2 regions of the Streptomyces sp. NPDC058579 genome follow, and region 1 is predicted to be linked to the other one. Evidence: riboswitches for the same ligand, from Rfam matches in the RefSeq annotation. Region 1 holds a riboswitch; the other holds the start of a gene.

Region 1 (7,049 bases):
CGGAGCGGTGCGCGTGGAAGACCGGGTGGGTGAGGTACGCGTCGGAGCGCAGCAGCCCGGCGGGCAGCGCGTCCTCGGTGGTGACGTCCAGGGCCTCGATGTCGGCGTCGACGCCGAAGGCGGCCCAGACGGCGGCGATCTGCGCGCGCCCGGTCGTCTCGTCGCAGGAGGCGGACACGTGGTCGGCGTCGACGAGGTAGAGGTTCACGCCGGCCTCGCGGGCGGCGGCGACGGCCGCGGCGGCCTTGCCGGGCACGCGGACGGTGACGGTGTCGAAGAAGTCGGCGTGGACGACCTCGACGCCACCGGCGGTAAGACCGGCGGCAAGAACGGAGGCGTACCGATGGGTCCGCTGCGCGATCCCCTTCAGGCCCTCCGGCCCGTGGTAGACGGCATACATACCGGCCATGACGGCGAGCAGCACCTGAGCGGTACAGATGTTGCTGGTGGCCTTCTCGCGGCGGATGTGCTGCTCGCGGGTCTGCAGGGCCAGGCGGTAGGCGCGGTTGCCGTCGGCGTCGACGGAGACGCCGACCAGGCGGCCGGGCAGCGAGCGCGCGTGCTTGTCCTGGACGGCCATGTAACCGGCGTGCGGCCCACCGAAGCCCATGGGTACACCGAACCGCTGGGTGGTGCCGACGGCGATGTCGGCCCCAAGGGCACCGGGCGAGGTGAGCAAGGTCAGCGCGAGCAGATCAGCGGCAACGGTGACGATCGCCCCAAGCTCGTGGGCGGCATCGATGAGCGGCTTGATGTCACGCACGGCACCGGAGGCACCGGGGTACTGCACGAGCACGCCGAAGACACCACGCTCGGCGACCTCGGCCGGAATACCCGCCGAGAGGTCGGCGACGACGACCTCGACACCGGTCGGCTCCGCGCGGGTCTCGATGACGGCGATGGTCTGCGGCAGCGCGTCGGCGTCGACGAGGAAGACCCCGTTCTTGACCTTGCCGACACGGCGGGAGAGCGCCATGGCCTCGGCGGCGGCGGTGCCCTCGTCGAGGAGGGAGGCGCCGGAGGTCGGGAGACCGGTGAGGTCGGCGACCATGGTCTGGAAGTTGAGCAGCGCCTCGAGGCGCCCCTGCGAGATCTCGGGCTGGTACGGCGTGTACGCCGTGTACCAGGCAGGGTTCTCCATGACGTTCCGCAAGACAACGGGCGGAGTGAAGGTCCCGTAGTACCCGAGCCCGATCATCGGCGCGAGAACCTGATTGCGGTCGGCGAGCTCACGCAGCTCGGCGAGGACCTCGGCCTCGGTGCGGGCGGCGGGGAGGCCGAGGGCCTCGGCGTTCTTGATCACGTCCGGCACGGCGGCGGCCGTCAGCTCGTCGAGGGAGCCGTAGCCGACCTGCGCGAGCATCTTGGCCCGCGCTTCGGCGTCGGGTCCGATGTGCCGCTGCTCGAACGGGATGCCCTGTTCGAGTTCGGAAAGCGAAATGCGGTGGGCGGTCATGTACGGAGGCCTCCTGGTCGTCACGACCTGCGAGGGACACCACGGCGCGGGTGCCCGGACGGCCTCCCCCTCTGTCATCTCAACCTGAGAGCTTCACCGGCGCGCCAAAGGGCTCGCCGGCTTTCACCGTCGGTGAGAGCGGACGCCGTCGGACCTCCGCTCTGCTTTCCAGAGTGACCTCGTCCATGCGGTACCGGGTGCCTGAGAGATTCCGGGGAGGATTTGCTCCTTCGGCGCCTCCGAAAGGTTTCTCCGGAGGACTCTCCCGCACGGGGTCGACAGCCACAGCCAGCCTACCAGCGCGGTTCCGCCTTCCATCGCTCAAGTGGCCGACATCCCAGATGTGCACTTTCGTATTCTTTGTAGGCCTTCGCAGAGGAGTTGCGACCAATTGGAGGGACCGTGCAGACCGACATCGATCCGCGCAGCCTGATCGGCCGCAAGGCGTTCGACCGCAGCGGGCACAAGATCGGCACCGTGGACGAGGTGTACCTGGACGACGCGACGGGCGTCCCCGAGTGGGCCGCGGTCCGCACGGGCCTGTTCGGCCGCGACGCGTTCGTCCCCCTGGAGCCCAGCGAACTGGTCGAGGACGGCCTCCACATCCCGTACGAACGCGCCCTGATCAAGGACGCCCCGGACTTCGGCGTGGGCCGCCACCTCTCACCGGAACAAGAACTCCAGCTCTACCGCCACTACAGCCTGGCCCTCCCACCCCCACCACCCCCAGACCACGACTTCGGCCGCCTGGCAGGCCAAGACGACACATAGCCCTACACCGCCCCAGCCCCGACGACGGCGCGCAACCCCACGGGCAGCCGCACACCCCTGCCCTCCCACGTGCACGGTCGCCGCACCGCTGACAGACCACGGCCCCACGGCCGCCGACGGCGCGCAGCCCCCCGCAAGCAGGCCCACACCTCTGCCACCAGCCCCTACCCGCACTGCCGGTGCCGGCAGGGACTGCAAGCCAGCCACCGACCACCCGAGTCCGCCGACGCGGCGCAGCCACGCACGGGAAAAGCCGCACCTCTGCCCCCTCACCCGCACGGGTGGTGCGGGTGGGAATCACAAGCCCGGCCGGAGGCCGGGCGCACCCCCGCTAGGCGACCGCCGCCGTCCCCTCCCCGCCCCCCACCAGAGGCAGCGGCTCCCCCGCCTCCAGCTCCGGGTCGTCGACGAGAAACGTCCGCACCCGACCCGGCGAAGACCCCGGCTCCTCGAAGCGCACGGTGACCCGCCCCACCCCGCTCCCCTGCACCCACCCGGCCCCGTACACGGCATGCCGTACGTCGTGCCCGGGCGCCCACCTCCGCTCGGCGGCACCGGCACCCGCACCCGCACCGGCGGCGGCCGGCTCCTCCGCCCCAGGAACACCCTCAGCCACAGGCACCTCCTCCACCGCACCACCACCGGCGCCCCGCGCCCCCTCCGCCGCCTGAGCGAACAAGTCCTCCTGCGTGTAGTCCGCAAGCCCGCTCACCCCCACCCCCAACAACCGCACCCCACCCGTGGTGTCCACCCCCTCCAGCAACCGCCCCGCCGCCTCCCGCACCACCAGCGGGTCGTCCGTGGGCCCCCGCAAGGTCTCCGAGCGCGTGAGCGTCGAGAAGTCGAAGCGCCGCACCTTCAACACGATCGTCCGCCCCGAGTGCCCCGAGGCCCGCAGCCGCCCCACGCACCGCTCGGCCAGCCGCTCCACCTCGGTCCGGATCCGCACCCGGTCGTGCAGGTCCACGTCGAAGGTGTCCTCGACCGACACCGACTTCGCGTCCCGCTCGGCCACCACGGGCCGATCGTCGTACCCCTGGGCCATGCGGTACAGCGAGGCCCCGTGCGCCCGCCCAAGCAGCCGTACGAGCTCATCCTCACCCGCCTCCGCGAGGTCCGACACCGTCGTCATCCCGGCCCGCCGCAGGTGCTCCCCCGTGGCCGGCCCCACGCCCGGCAGGATCCGCACCGACTTGGGCCCGAGCAGTTCCCGCTCGGTCCCGGGCTCTATGAGCACCAGGCCGTCCGGCTTGGCCTCCTCGGAGGCGATCTTGGCGAGCATCTTCGACCCCGCGAGCCCCACCGACCCCGTCAGCCCCGCAGTGGCGAGAATGTCCCTACGCAGCCGCTCACCGGCCTCCCGCGCCGTCCGGCTGTCATCGGCCACACCCCCGGCTTCCAGGTCCACGAAGGCCTCGTCCAGGCTCAGCGGCTCCACGAGCGGCGAAAGCCGCCCGAGCAGCTCCATGACCTGCTCGCTGATCGACCGGTAGAAGCTGAACCGCGGCACGAGATAGGCGGCGTTCGGCGCGAGCCTCCGCGCCTGCGCCATCGGCATCGCCGAGTGGACGCCGAACCGCCGTGCCTCGTACGACGCCGTGGCCACGACCCCCCGCGGGCCGAGACCGCCGACGACCACCGGCTTTCCGCGCAGACTCGGCTTCGCCGCCTGCTCGGCGGCGGCGAAGAAGGCATCCATGTCGAGATGCAGAATCGTCGGAGCGGTTCTCACACTCCGATGCTGCCCCACGCCACTGACAATCGACCGCACTCCAGTACGGACGCGCCAGACAAGCCCGGCCAAGAAAACCCAGCCGCTCAGACCTATACGCTCCGCCCCTCGCGCTCAGACCCTCGCGCTCAGACTTCGCGCTCAAACCGCCCGGTCGCGCCGCCGTCGAGCGAGCTCGTCACCCGGGTTGTGCCCGACGAGGGTCTCGCCGGTGTCGATCCGCTCCCCGTGCAGCTGCGACAGCGCCGCCTCGACATCCCGCCAGACCACGCCCACGGCGATCCCGAAGACGCCCTGACCGCCCTGGAGCAGATCCACGACCTCGTCCGGCGACGAGCACTCGTACACCGTCGCCCCGTCGCTCATCAGCGTCATCCGCTCCAGATCGCGGAAGCCGCGGGCCCGCAGATGCTGGACCGCCGCCCGGATGTTCTGGAGCGCGACCCCGGTGTCGAGGAAACGCTTGACGATCTTGAGGACCACGACGTCACGGAAGCTGTAGAGCCGCTGCGTCCCGGACCCGTACGCGGGCCGCACGCTCGGCTCGACGAGCCCGGTGCGGGCCCAATAGTCCAACTGGCGGTACGTGATCCCCGCCGCCGCACACGCTGTCGGCCCCCGATACCCCACCGTGTCCGCACCGTCCGAAGCGCCCACCGCGGGACTGCCGTGAAGCGGATACGGACCGCTTTCCTCGGGCGCGCGCCCGAGGGAGCCCCCTGCCGTACCGTCGCCGCTGCTCATCACGCCGACCCTCCGTCCTTGACCTGCCCACACGAAGGTAGGCAGTCACTAGGGGTGCGTCAACGATCGCCACACTCGGCACGCCGAGTGATAATCACCCTGAGAGTGGTTTCCCGTGCCCCTCTCCGGGGAAAGGGTGTCCGAATGCGCTGAAGGCGCCCCGCACACACCGGCCAAAACCAAGCCCGCCGGCCGAAACCAAGCCCGCCGGCCAACCCAGGCCCGCCGGCCCGCGGGCCCACACCAGCGTCGGCCACACCTCTACTGACTGCTGGACCCGAAGTCCTCGGGGGAGATCTGGTCGAGGAACTCGCGGAACTTCTCCACCTCGTCCTCCTGCTCGTCCGGAATCGCGATACCGGCGTCGTCCAGCACGCCGTCACTGCCGAAGATCGGCGTCCCGGTGCGCAGGGCCAGCGCTATCGCGTCGGACGGCCTGGCGCTCACCTCGACGCCGCTGGCGAAGACCAGCTCCGCGTAGAAGACACCTTCACGGAGATCGGTGATGCGGACCTCGGTGAGCTCCTGGCCCACCGCCTCAAGGACATCCTTGAAAAGGTCGTGCGTCAGCGGCCTGGCAGGGGCCATGCCCTGCTGGGCGAAGGCGATCGCGGTCGCCTCCCCCGGTCCGATCCAGATGGGGAGGTACCGATCGCCTCCCACTTCACGCAGGAGCACGATCGGTTGGTTCGAGGGCATTTCCACCCGGACACCCACAACGTCGAGCTCGTTCACACAGCAACCCTAGGACGTGCCCGACCGGTTTGGGTAGTCGGGCCCCCACAAGATCACGGCAACCGGAGCCCCAGCGCGGTCTGGACCAGTGCCGCGTGCAGCCGTACGGAGAGCCCGGCGAGCTCCTTCGCGGTGGCCTCCGCATGGGCTCTGGTCTGCGGATTACGGTGCCGGCGCAGCGGCGCGACCATCTGTTCGACGAGCCCCGCCTCCCGATCGGCGGCCGCTTTGACCGCCCGAAGGTGTCGAGGTTCCAGCCCGAATCTCCCCAGATCCGCGACAAGCCTGGCGACGTTCACCGCCTCGGCGTCGTAGCCGCCCTCGGGCCCCGGAACGAGGAGTCCGTACGACTCCCACTCCACGAGCTCCTCCTCGGTGACCTCGGCGGCCGCGAGCAGCTCGGCCCGCCCCACCCGCGCGGCCGTCGGACGGTCACCGTCGGCGTCCCACGCGCCGTCCAGCAGGTCCCGCTGGGGGCTGGGGGAAGGGAGCCTGACCTGCTCGCCCCGGGCGAGGGCGTCGAGATGCTCCCGGATGACCTTCAGCGGAAGATAGTGATCGCGCTGCATCCGCAGGATCTGGGCGAGCCGCTCCACGTCCTGCGGGCTGAACTTCCGGTACCCGGAGGCCGTCCGCCGGGGCTCGACGAGCCCCTCGGCCTCCAGGAACCGGATCTTGGAGATGGTCACTTCGGGAAACTCGTCGCGCAGCTGGTTCAGCACCGTCCCGATGCTGACCAGCCAGTCGCCCGCGGTGGCGGCGCCGTGACCGGCACCGCCCGTCGGAGTTCGCAACATGGACCTTCCCTGAAGAGTTCCCGTGGCGTCACACGCCTCGCTGGCTCGAGTAGAAGACCAGCCGGTACTTGCCGATCTGCACCTCGTCGCCCGCGGACAGAACCAGCGAGTCGATCGGCTCACGGTTCACGTACGTACCGTTGAGGCTGCCGACGTCGGCCACGGTGAAGCTGCCGTCCTGCGCCCGCCGGAACTCCACGTGGCGCCGCGACACGGTGACGTCGTCGAGGAAGATGTCGCTCTGCGGGTGACGGCCGGCCGTGGTCAGCTCGCTGTCCAGCAGGAAGCGGCTGCCCGAGTTCGGTCCCCGGCGCACCACCAGGAGCGCCGATCCGGCCGGCAGCGCCTCGACGGCGGCCAGCGCCTCGGGCGACAGGCTCGGCAGCTGCGTCTGACCGGTGACCTCGGCGTCGTACGCCTCGAGGCCGGAGATCGAGATCGTCGACGTCGTCTCGGACGGGCGCTCCACGTTCGCCCCGCCCCGCAGCGGCGTGCCGCAGTGGGAGCAGAAACGGCTGTCCGCGGCATTGCGGTGACCGCACCTCGTACACACCGGCATGGACGCGTCCTCCCGCCGCGGCTGACCCGCGGAGGTCTGGGTCGCGTACGGGTCGGGCGTGAACCCTCCACCCGTACTTGAGGTTGATGGTTCTCCCGAACCTATGCGCCCGGCACCGGCAGGGTCAACAGACGACGCGCCCTCGCCACCGACCTCGTCACGGAAGAGCGGGCGCTCGCCGCCCTGCTCCTCCTCGCTCTGGGCGTGGCGCGGCGCGCGGTGCTTGGCGTTGCCGCCGTCCTCGCGTCCGCTCTT
Region 2 (7,049 bases), on a different contig from region 1:
GCGGATGAAGCCGGTCTGCGGGTTGTCCGCGTTCTCCTTGTGCTGCTGGAGCACCTTGGCGCGGGCCGCGGCGCCGACACCCGTGGCGTTGAGGTCGAGGTCGTACTCGCCCTCGACGAGACGGTTGTCCATGTCGTCGGCGTTGGTGGTGAACTTGACGCTGATCTTGTCCGGCAGCGCCTTGCGGATGGTGTCCGTCTTGGCGTCCCACTTGTCGTTGCGGACGAGCAGCATCGACTTGTTGGGGGTGTACGACTGCCACTTGTACGGGCCGGAGGAGAAGGGCTTCAGGCCGTACTGGGCCTTGGTGTCCTTGTCCTGGCGGACCGGGGAGGCGGCGGGCATGGCCAGCATCTGCAGGAAGTCACCGTTGGCGACCGGCAGCTTGAAGATGATGGTCTTGTCGTCCGGGGTCTCGATCGCCTTCAGGCCGAGCTTGTCCGGGGTGGTGTCCTTGTAGGGACCCTTGTACTCGCCCTTGGGGTCGAGGACCTGCTGGAGGTAGATCGGGCCGCCGGAGATGACGTCCTGCGCCCAGATGCGCTCGATGCCGTACTTGATGTCCTTGGAGGTGATCGGCTTGCCGTCCTCCCAGGTCACCCCGTCCTTCAGCGTGAAGGTGTAGGTGAGGCCGTCCTCCGAGACCTTGCCGGTGTCGGTGGCGAGGTCGGACACCAGCTCGGTGGAGGCGGCGCCCGGCTCGGCCTTGAAGCTGACCAGCTGGCGCGTGTAGTAGCGGGCGAAGTCCCACACGAAGCCGTAGTAGCCGCGCTGCGGGTCCCACGAGTCGGCCTCCTGCGAACCGATGAACTTCAGCTCGCCGCCCTTCTTGTCGGAGGGGTTGGCGACCTTGTTCACCGCGGCGTTGAAGCCGGGTGCGCCGGTCTTGCTCTTGCCGTCGCCGGTGCCGCCGCCACACGCGGTGGTGACGACCATCGTGGCCGCGGCGAGGAGCGCGCCGGCGGCGATTCTGCGCCGCGAAGAGCTGTTCAGAGTCATGGTCTCGCAACCTCCGGAATAGTGGCGGCCGCTACGGCGGTCCGCCGGTGTTGATTGCCTCCTGTCAACAGCGGCAGGGGCGGGTCTGTACGGGCGTGCGGGCGGTCAGCGGGCGGTCAGCGAGCTGCCTTCGGGTCGAGCGCGTCACGCACGCCGTCGCCGAAGAGGTTGAACGCCAGAACGGTGATGAAGATCGCGAGGCCGGGGATCACCATGAACAGGGGGTCCGACTCATAGGTGGAGATGGCCGTCGACAGCATCTGGCCCCAGGAAGCGGTGGGCGGCTTCACACCCGCGCCGAGGAAGCTCAGGGCCGCTTCGGTGAGGATGTTGGTGGGGATCATGAGCGTCGCGTAGACCATGATCGGGGCGACCAGGTTGGGCAGCAGCTCCCGGCGCAGGATGTAGAGCCGGCCGGCGCCGAGCGAGCGGGCGGCCTCCACGTACTCGCGGTTGCGCAGCGAGAGGGTCTGGCCGCGGACGATCCGGCCGACGTAGGGCCAGCCGAAGAAGCCGATCACGATCACCAGCGCGCCGATGCGGACCCCCGAACCGGAGAAACCGAGCAGATCGTTGGGGAGCACGGAGACCAGGGCGATGGTGAAGAGCAGCTGCGGGAAGGCGAGCATGACGTCCATGACGCGGCTGAGCGCCGCGTCGACCCAGCCGCCGAAGTAGCCGGCGACGACGCCGAGGATCGTGCCGAGGACGACCGCGAACATCGCCGCGAGGAAGGCGACGAGCAGCGAGATCCGGGCCCCGTAGACGATCCGGCTGAAGACGTCACGGCCGTTGACCGGCTCGACGCCGAGCAGGAAGTCGGAGGTGATGCCGCCGTAGGGGCCGATCGGGGTGCCGAAGAGCGGGTCGATCTGGTCCTCGTGGAACTCGTCCGGCGGGTGGCCGAGCAGACCCACGATGACGGGCGCGAGAACCGCGACGACGACCAGGAAGACCACGATCGCGCCGCCGGCCAGCGCGAGCTTGTCGCGCTTGAGCCGGGTCCAGGCGATCTGCCAGGGGGAACGGCCCTCGATCGTTTTGCCGGGCGGCGCTGGGGGCACGGCATCGACGGTGGCGGTCGACTCGGCCGCACTCGTCTCGTGCAGTGGTGCCGTCATCGTGGTGAGGACCCCTCTCGGCCGCCGGTAGCCGGCCCTTGCCCGCCGCGGGTAGCGGCTTGGTGGAACAACTGCGGGGCTTTGGCCAGGAGGCCGAACGCCCGGTGTTCCGGGGAGTCTTCAATGTGGTCGCGATCACCCGCCAGACCTCACGGTGAATGTTTGCTCAACCGTGATGCGGTTCGTTGCCTTCCGTTATCCGGACGCTGTGATCGTGCCAGCGGACCATCTCGCCCACTATTCGGCCAGAACGGACATGCATCCCAACACCCACGTGACAGGGGTGAATTGGGGTGACATACGGGTCGCCGGACGGACGTATCAGTACGTACGCGGTACAGCCGGCGGGTAGCCGTAGCCGGGGGCGGGCGGAGCGGGCGCCGCGTGCGCGTCGCGGTCGTAGAACGGCCGCGCGTTGGCGCGCAGCCACATCGCGACGGGGTCGTACGCGTCCGACATGGCGACCGTCGAGACGGGCAGGCCGTCGGGGACGGCGGAGACCGACTGGCGCATCATCGCGCGCACCGACTCGACCGAGGCGGCGGAGGTGTCGTACAGGTCGAGACCGATGGCGAGGTACGGGGTGCCGAGCGCGGGCTGCACCCAGGCCCGGCGCAGCGCCCGTACGGCCGGGGTGCGATGGGCGTTCTGGGTCAGCAGGGCGTAGAACTGCGGGATCTCCAGAGCGGGTTCGGAGAGCCTGAGCGGTCCGGCGGGCATCCGGTCGAGACCGGTGGCGATCCGGCGCAGGTCGGCCCAGGGGATGCCGACGCCGCCGTTCTGGTCGTGCGGGTTGAGCCAGAGGCCCACCCGGTCGGGGAAGAGCGCGCCGGCGATCTCGCGGCCTGTCACGACCTCGTGGGCGCGGTTCCAGCCGGAGGCGGCGAGCTCGTGGGCGGAGGTGACGCACGGGGCGTACCCGAAGCCGTCGGCCTCGATGTTTCCGTACTGGGCGTCGGTCGAGCCGGGCGTGCCCTGCCAGAGCAGCATCCAGACGCCGCCGTCGGCGAGGGCGCGCAGCAGGTCCTCGTACGCCTCGTAGCGTCCGGGTGTGACCTGGCGCAGCATGTGCTCGACCTGACCGGCCGCCGCGGTGCCTGACGCGCTCACGCTGTTCTCCGCCCCTCTTCCGTAGACCCCATCAGCTTAGTTATCAGGAGGCCCGCTGGTAGAAGGGGCGCACCCGCTCCAGCATCCAGTCGCCGACCGGGTCCCGCGCGACGTCGAGCAGGATGAGGTTGACCGGCCAGGCCACCTCGATCCGGCCCAGCGCGCGGCCGAGGGCGTCCAGCGGGGCGTTCCGGTCGACGCCGTCCCAGGTGACGAGCTCGACGCCGACGAAGAGGGCCGGTTCGGTGCCCTCGACGCTGGCCAGGGCGCGGCGGGCGGAGAGGACGACTCCGGTGGCCTCGAACTCGGCGGCCGCGGCGGAGAGGAAGTCGACGGGGTCGTCCTGCCAGTCGGGCTCGAAGAGCCGGACCCGGCCGCCGCTCGCGGGGCCGTCCAGCGGGGTGCGGCCGGTCCGGCAGAGCTCGGCGACGGCGGGCGGGGGCAGCGGGGCGCCGACGGTGCCGCCGGGGTTCACGGCGATGCCGAGCTGCGGGGGCAGGCCGCGGGCGAAGTCGCGGGCGGGGGCGACGGTGAACGACATGTGGCTGCCGACGCAGGCCAGGAACTGCTGCTCGGAGCTGAAGACAGGGACGTACGGGAGTCCGTCGATCTCCATCGTGGGCAGGTCGAGGTCGCGGCTCTCGGGGCTGCCGCCGTTGGGCAGCGGCACCCAGACGGGGCTCCGGCCGAGGACCTCGACGAGGCGGCCTCCGGCGGAGGGGTTGCCGAGCGAGGCCGCGAGGACCTCTTCGAGCTCGTTGCCCGGCCACGTAACGTCCACGGTTCCCGCTTCCCCTGTCCCACGCGTCCTGATCACGCGTCTCACGCGTCCTGGTCACGACGCCCTCGGGGCAGAACCCTAACGCCGCCCTGGCACGCCCGTGGCCAAAAGCGCTCAGTGGACGGAGCGGAAGGCGATGGTTCGCAGGGCGCCGGCGGCGTCCCGGTCGAGCAGGGTCGCCGAGGCGCAGCCCCGGGGCAGCCGGCCCGACTCGACCGAGCCGAGGAGCCGGCCGACGGCCCGGCGGTGCCGGGCGAAGGCGTACCCCGAGACGCCCCGGCCGCGCTCGCGCTGGCCGGCGCGGGCGGTGTCGGGCGTGACGTCGAGCAGGACCAGGTGGAGGGCGCTGCCGCGGCGGCGGGCCTCGCGGGCCAGCCAGTTCCGCACCCAGGACTGGGTGCCGCAGTCGTGGACGACGACGCTCCGCCCGGAGCGCAGCGCGCGCCAGAGCCCGGCGTAGTGCGCGACCCGGGCCAGCGGGCGGTAGACCGCGTACGGCAGGAAGGCGGGCAGCCGGGCCTCCCAGCGCTCGCGGGCATCCTGGGAGTCGATGCCGAGGCCGTCGGCGGCGCGCCGCATCAGGGTGGACTTGCCGCTTCCGGGCAGCCCGGAGACCACCACGAGGTCCCCCGCGGCGAAGGCGAGCGTCCGGGGGCCGCGGCCGCCGCGCTCGCGCAGGTCGCGCAGCAGGGGCGCGGCGCGGCGCCTGCGGGTCCGGGCGCGGGAGCGGGGGGCCGGTATCCCCGTGCCCGTGGCGTAGGCGCCGGTGCGCTGGATCGTCATCGTCACTCCCCCTGTCGGGTCCCCAGGACCCCTTTCCCACAAAGTGTAAAGAAGGGGTAATCAGTCACAAGCGATTTGCCGATCGGACACCGCGTGCAATGATGTCCGCGCCAAGCGCACACAACCTCATACCGGCCGCTCGAATCCGCGCGGGAGAGTCCCGGAACCACCACGGTGGGCCCCGGGCGCCGAAGGAGCAAGACCCTCCCTTGAATCTCTCAGGCCCCGTACCGCGTGGATGAGGCAGATCTGAAAAGCGAACCGTTCCGGCGTGCCCGGTGCGGCTCCACCCAAGGTGCAAGCCGACGTCTCGGTGACGAGATGCTCTCGGTGAACCTCTCAGGTTCCATGACAGATGGGGAGGACGTCCTCGCCCGTCATGTTTTCCGCCCTTGGGATCCGGGAGCCACCTCATGAGCACGTCTGCCCCCCGTCTGACCGCCCTCGATGCCCTGCATCGCTCCCTGGGCGCGACCATGACCGACTTCGCCGGCTGGGACATGCCGCTGCGCTACGCCAGCGAGCGGGACGAGCACATCGCCGTCCGCACCAAGGCGGGCCTCTTCGACCTCTCCCACATGGGCGAGATCACCGTCACCGGTCCGCAGGCCGTCGAGCTGCTCGACCACGCGCTGGTCGGCAACATCTCCACGGTGGGCGTGGGCCGGGCGCGGTACACGATGATCTGCCAGGAGGACGGCGGGATCCTCGACGACCTGATCGTGTACCGGCTCCAGGACCAGGAGTACATGGTCGTCGCGAACGCCTCCAACGCGCAGATCGTCCTCGACGCGCTCGTGGCGCGTGCCGGGGGCTTCGACGCCGAGGTCCGCGACGACCGTGACGCGTACGCCCTGCTCGCCGTCCAGGGCCCCGAGTCCCCCGGCATCCTGAAGTCGCTCACCGACGCCGACCTGGACGGTCTGAAGTACTACGCCGGCCTCCCGGGCACGGTCGCCGGGGTCCCCGCGCTGATCGCCCGTACCGGCTACACCGGCGAGGACGGCTTCGAGCTGTTCCTGAAGCCGGAGCACGCCGAGGGCGTCTGGAAGGCGCTGACCGAGGCCGGCGCGCCCGTCGGCCTGATCCCCTGCGGCCTGTCCTGCCGTGACACGCTCCGCCTGGAGGCGGGCATGCCGCTGTACGGGCACGAGCTGACGACCTCGCTCACCCCGTTCGACGCGGGCCTGGGCCGGGTCGTGAAGTTCGAGAAGACGACGAACGAGGGCCGCTTCGTCGGCCGCGAGGCGCTGGAGAAGGCCGCCGAGCGCGCCGAGACCGCCCCGCCGCGCAAGCTCGTCGGCCTGATCGCCGAGGGCCGCCGGGTCCCGCGCGCCGGGATGGCGGTCGTCGCGGACGGCCAGGTCATCGGCGAGGTCACCTCGGGCGCCCCGTCGCCGACGCTCGGAAAGCCGATCGCGATGGCGTACGTGGACGCGGCACACGCCGCGCCCGGCACCCAGGGTGTAGGTGTGGACATCCGCGGCACCCACGAGCCGTACGAGGTCGTGGCGCTGCCCTTCTACAAGCGCCAGAAGTGACGTTTCCCACCCCCTCGCGTCTCACTCCTCGTCTCATCCCGTAAGACCCGCGTACATCAGCACTCCCCCGATCCAGGAGAATCACGACATGAGCAACCCCCAGCAGCTCCGCTACAGCAAGGAGCACGAGTGGCTGTCGGACGTCGTCGACGGCGTCGCGACGGTCGGCATCACCGAGCACGCGGCCAACGCCCTCGGTGACGTCGTCTACGTGCAGCTCCCTGAGGTCGGTGACACGGTGACCGCGGGCGAGTCCTGTGGCGAGCTGGAGTCCACCAAGTCCGTCAGCGACCTGTACGCCCCGGTGACCGGCGAGATCGTCGAGGCCAACCAGGACGTCGTGGACGACCCCTCGCTGGTGAACACCGCCCCGTTCGAGGGTGGCTGGCTGTTCAAGGTGCGCCTCGCGGGCGAGCCGGACGACCTGCTTTCCGCCGACGAGTACACCGCCTTCACCGCCGGCTAACCGAGACCCGTAGGGATCGATTCATGTCGCTTCTGAACACCCCTCTCCACGAGCTGGACCCCGACGTCGCCGCCGCCGTCGACGCCGAGCTCCACCGCCAGCAGTCCACCCTCGAGATGATCGCCTCGGAGAACTTCGCTCCGGTCTCGGTCATGGAGGCCCAGGGCTCGGTCCTCACCAACAAGTACGCCGAGGGCTACCCGGGCCGCCGCTACTACGGCGGCTGCGAGCACGTCGACGTGGCCGAG

The links. A riboswitch is a leader RNA that binds a small molecule or an ion and turns the genes downstream of it on or off. The one in region 1 is predicted to bind glycine.
Region 2: another riboswitch for glycine. It lies ahead of gcvT (glycine cleavage system aminomethyltransferase GcvT); the one in region 1 lies ahead of gcvP (aminomethyl-transferring glycine dehydrogenase).

What each region holds. Positions count from the first base shown of each region.
Region 1 is NZ_JBHXPI010000013.1:160,410-167,458, forward strand. It holds gene gcvP (aminomethyl-transferring glycine dehydrogenase) at 1-1,456, opposite strand, end outside; glycine riboswitch at 1,635-1,734, opposite strand; gene ACFWRO_RS18205 (PRC-barrel domain-containing protein) at 1,859-2,227, shown strand; gene ACFWRO_RS18210 (DNA polymerase IV) at 2,559-3,959, opposite strand; gene ACFWRO_RS18215 (MerR family transcriptional regulator) at 4,101-4,703, opposite strand; gene ACFWRO_RS18220 (bifunctional nuclease family protein) at 4,965-5,438, opposite strand; gene ACFWRO_RS18225 (MerR family transcriptional regulator) at 5,492-6,235, opposite strand; gene ACFWRO_RS18230 (FHA domain-containing protein) at 6,264-7,049, opposite strand, start outside.
Region 2 is NZ_JBHXPI010000007.1:20,479-27,527, forward strand. It holds gene ACFWRO_RS11845 (ABC transporter substrate-binding protein) at 1-999, opposite strand, end outside; gene ACFWRO_RS11850 (ABC transporter permease) at 1,116-2,120, opposite strand; gene ACFWRO_RS11855 (enhanced serine sensitivity protein SseB C-terminal domain-containing protein) at 2,442-3,230, opposite strand; gene ACFWRO_RS11860 (enhanced serine sensitivity protein SseB) at 3,274-4,011, opposite strand; gene ACFWRO_RS11865 (AAA family ATPase) at 4,126-4,794, opposite strand; glycine riboswitch at 4,935-5,037, shown strand; gene gcvT (glycine cleavage system aminomethyltransferase GcvT) at 5,208-6,335, shown strand; gene gcvH (glycine cleavage system protein GcvH) at 6,424-6,801, shown strand; gene glyA (serine hydroxymethyltransferase) at 6,825-7,049, shown strand, end outside.